2 regions of the Clostridium pasteurianum DSM 525 genome follow, and region 1 is predicted to be linked to the other one. Evidence: predicted binding sites of a transcription regulator. Region 1 holds the regulator's gene; the other holds the start of a gene.
What was found. The regulator NrdR, encoded in region 1, represses ribonucleotide reductase genes. The targets are predictions, from matches to a motif close to CACNANATNTNGTG.

Region 1 (2,216 bases):
ATTTTATCAATTCTATAATATGTTCTTCATCATCAACTATTAAAATCTTTTCTCCAGCCATAAATTTAACCTCCAAATATTATCACTTTATATATATAAAAGAATACATTCTTCCATAATTAATTTTTTGCTTTCTATAGGAAAAAAGGTCATATTCCTCATTACAGTAAGTGCATATATTTAAACTCTTTATATTTTTTTCTGGAACACCAGTTTCAGTGATCTGTTTTTTTATACAAGTTTCTAAATTTAATTTTCCATTTTCATAAATCTTTAGGTTTCTATAAATATCTTTATTATAGAATTGTTCAGCTACATCCTCTCCAAACTCATAACAGCATTCTCTATTATGAGGACCTATATAAACTCTAATATCTTCTATATTTATATAAAATAAACTTATAATTTTCTTTATAGTTTTATAAACAATTTGAGAAAGGGTACCTTTCCAGCCGCTATGTACTGCCGCTATTACAGCTCTAGTTTTACTGTAAATCAAAACTGGTACACAATCAGCAGTAAATATTCCAATGGCTGTATGAGGCTTGTCCGTTATTATAGCATCACCTTCATGAATAACTCCATCATATAAACATATTTTATCACTATGTGTTTGTCTAAGATATCCTACTGACTGTACCCCAAACCATTGTTTTATATTTTCAAGATTATTTAATCCTTCTGAAGTATTAATATTAAAATCAAGATTATTTTTAGCCGTAGAAAAATTAATATTTATGTTATCATCTTTAAAATTTATAAATTTATAATTATCAATTACAATATCCATATTTCAACCTCCATATTTAATATAATAATACTTTTAAACTTTAAATTTAATATTATTAACAAGGATTTAACATGGAAATTTATTATTCTCATATTATTTAGATTTTTTACTTGTCAATAAATTACTTATCTCCTTCATAAAAGTATTTATGTCCTTAAACTGTCTATATACTGATGCAAATCTAACATAGGAAACTTCATCTATCTCTTTTAATTTTTCCATTATAACTTCACCAATCATATCTGATTTTACTTCTGTTAACATCTCATTACTAAGGCTTTTTTCAACTTTTGTAGCAATATCTTCTATTTGCTTTCTGGAAACAGGTCTTTTTTGGCATGCTTTTATAAGTCCATTGATTATTTTAGATTTGTCAAAAAATTCTCTACTTGAATCTTTTTTTACCACTAGTATAGGAATATCTTCTATCTTTTCATAAGTAGTATACCTTTTATTACATTGTAAACACTCTCTTCTTCTTCTAATAGCCATATTATCTTCCGTAGATCTAGAATCAATAACTTTACTATCTTCAAATCCGCAAAATGGGCATTTCAATATTCTTCACGTCCTTTGTATACAATAATAATTATATTATACACTTAAAATCATAATATCTTCAATCATTATTATATAGTATATCCTTTCCATCTATTAAAATAACATCAACTCCTATCTTAGTTATTTGTGACCATGGAATTTCTATATCATTGTTTTTTGAAAACCATCCACCATTTTGCTGATTGGGAATCAAAATAGAAATAATTTTATAATTATTACAATCTATGACCATATCCTTTATATATCCAAGCTTACATCCTGTATTTATATCTATTATCTCCATAGCTTTCAAGCTATTTAAAGAATACATACTCATATCCATATATATCTCTCTCCTTGTAAAAATATTATAAATTAAATAGGATTATATATTTTTATTAACAAAATATATAATGTTTATATTAAATTATATTAAAGTAATTATATATAATTACTTTAATATTAATAAATCATGCAATTTTTCTATATAAAAATAATTAAAGTTGCCATTAAAAATAAATAGCAACTTTAATTATTTTTTACTTGTAGTTTTATATAGTATATCTATACATATTTTCTCATATGCCTTAACGCCGTTTTTTCAAGTCTCGATACTTGTGCTTGAGATATTCCTATTTCATCTGCCACTTCCATCTGAGTTCTTCCATCGAAAAATCTCATATTTAATATAAGTTTTTCTCTGTCATTTAGTTTTTTCATAGCTTCTTTTATAGATATATTTTCAAGCCAACTATCATCTAGATTTTTACTGTCACTAATTTGATCCATGACATATATAGCGTCTCCTCCATCGTGATATATTGGTTCAAATAAAGATATGGGATCCTGTATAGCATCTAATGCAAATATAACATCTTCTCGTGGA
Region 2 (2,216 bases), 2.1 Mb from region 1:
AATTGTAAAAAGTCAATAGATAGGTCACGAAAAGTCATTTTTAGGTCGTGAAATGTACAAATTTTATGAAATTATTTTATATCAAAATCATAAGTTTTTTATATTCTAATTAATAAACATATGTGTTTATTAAAGAGGCTGTATCATAATATGCATGTATTGTGATACAGTCTTTAGATTTAAAATCAATTTTTGAAGAATTTATTGTATAATTTAAAATTCAACCGATAGTTGAGGTTAATCAATCAATAATTTAGTGAAATATTATTAAATATGTTTTATTATTTATATTAAGTTAGAGGTGAAATACGAGAGGTGTTTATATGAAATTATCTGATAAATTAAGAGAATTAAGAAAAATAAATAAAATGTCTCAACAGCAATTAGCTAGAAAACTTAATGTTACAAATCAAGCTGTTTTCAAGTGGGAGTTAGGGAAAAGTTATCCTGATATTTTGAATCTTGTAAAACTTTCGGATATTTATAATATTTCTTTAGATGATTTAATAAAGGAGGATGTAGATTTGCAAAAAAATTTATCTAATAAAAACAAGATTAATTATTTTTACATATTTTTATGCGGCATAGTTCTTGAATGTTTAAGTTCTATAATATCTTATTACTTAAAAGAAAATGTATTTACGAATTGGATTGTAAGAATAACTGCTTTAATTGGATTTATTTGTATTATTGTACTGCCATTAAAGATGCTTCCTAAAAAGATAAAGTATTTACTTGGTATAGAAAGATATTCAGATAAGCCTCACTAGGATTCATAAATATAATTTTCTATACTACTTGGTATATATTTTTGGCATACTACTATAATTTTTATAAAAATTCAATAGATAGACCATGAAAAGTCATTTTTAGGTCATGAAATGTATAAATTAAAAACACCCATTATTTAAGGGATATATTATACTGTAAATTTTATTTCTATGATGTATAGGTAAATAACAGATTTACATTAAATTATGCTAGCATTATTCACTCTATTCAGCAATATTGATAAATATCAACAGTCAGATTGCTATAAAAAAACGAAGATTTTGAAGCTAGATTGGTGTAAAAAGCATTTTTATACCAATAGGGTAAATTGCCAAATTGCCATAAAAATTTTACTACTGTATAATATGTGAGTACAAGATATTGTGTTCGGGAGGATTGAGATATGCTACATGTAGTAAAACGTGATGGTAGAGAGGTTGAGTTTAATTCTATAAAGATCAGCAATGCCATAGAGAGAGCGGCGGAAGAGATCGGATTTAGTATTAAAGTAAGTGAGGTTTTGGAGCTTACTCAGGATATTATAAAAAATCTTGAAGAGAAGAGTTTAGAGAGGGTTACCGTAGAAGAAATTCAAAATATGGTGCAGGACACTCTTTTACATAGAGGATATAATAAGATAGGAAATGCCTATTCTAATTATAGAAGAGAGCGTACAAAGGTTAGAGATATAAAATCTGATTTAATGAAGGCTATAGCACAGATAGGTGTAGAAACAGATCGTGATAATGCCAATGTGGGAAACAATTTTAGTTCAAAGCTGCTTAGAATAGCCAGTGAGTCAAATAAGTGGCATAACCTTGCAAAGATGCCAAAGAGGCTTGCAAAGGCTCACGAGAACGGAGATGTATACTATCATGATTTGGATAGTTACAATTTAACTGTAAACTGTTTGCATATACCTACAAAGGAAGTTTTGACTAAAGGATTTAATACGGGATATGGTAATATAAGGTCTCCAAAGAGAATAGAATCAGCAGCGGAACTTTCCTGTATTTTACTTCAATCCACTCAAAATGATATGTTTGGAGGGCAGTCTCATCCAGATTTTGATAATGATATGGGTGAGTTTGTAGAATTGACAAGGCAGGAAATCAAAAAGGAACTTATAGAATTTGGAATAGATGAAAATAAAATAGAAGATATATGTGAAAAGAAGGTTCTAAAATCTGTGGAACAAGCTATGCAGGGGATCGTTTACAATTTAAATACTATGCACAGCAGAGCGGGCTCACAAGTACCTTTTTCATCAATAAATCTGGGTATTCCAAATAATAAGGATGCGGCTTTAGTATGCGAAGTGTTTTTAAAAGAGTATAAAAAAGGTCTTGGAAGAGGCGAGCAGCCCATTTTTCCAAATATAATATTTAGGGTTAAGGCTGGAGTTAATAGGGAACCAGGAGACCCATATTATTATCTATATAAAC

Region 2: nrdD (anaerobic ribonucleoside-triphosphate reductase) is a predicted target of NrdR. The motif match lies at 1,144-1,157, and genes of this name have one in related genera.

Annotation. Positions count from the first base shown of each region.
Region 1 covers NZ_CP009268.1:2,271,284-2,273,499, forward strand. Annotated here, with positions in the region: gene CLPA_RS10330 (response regulator transcription factor) at 1-61, opposite strand, end outside; gene pgeF (peptidoglycan editing factor PgeF) at 83-790, opposite strand; gene nrdR (transcriptional regulator NrdR) at 884-1,348, opposite strand; gene CLPA_RS10345 (YlmC/YmxH family sporulation protein) at 1,410-1,673, opposite strand; gene sigG (RNA polymerase sporulation sigma factor SigG) at 1,895-2,216, opposite strand, start outside.
Region 2 covers NZ_CP009268.1:196,586-198,801, forward strand. Annotated here, with positions in the region: gene CLPA_RS20215 (helix-turn-helix domain-containing protein) at 324-770, shown strand; gene nrdD (anaerobic ribonucleoside-triphosphate reductase) at 1,175-2,216, shown strand, end outside.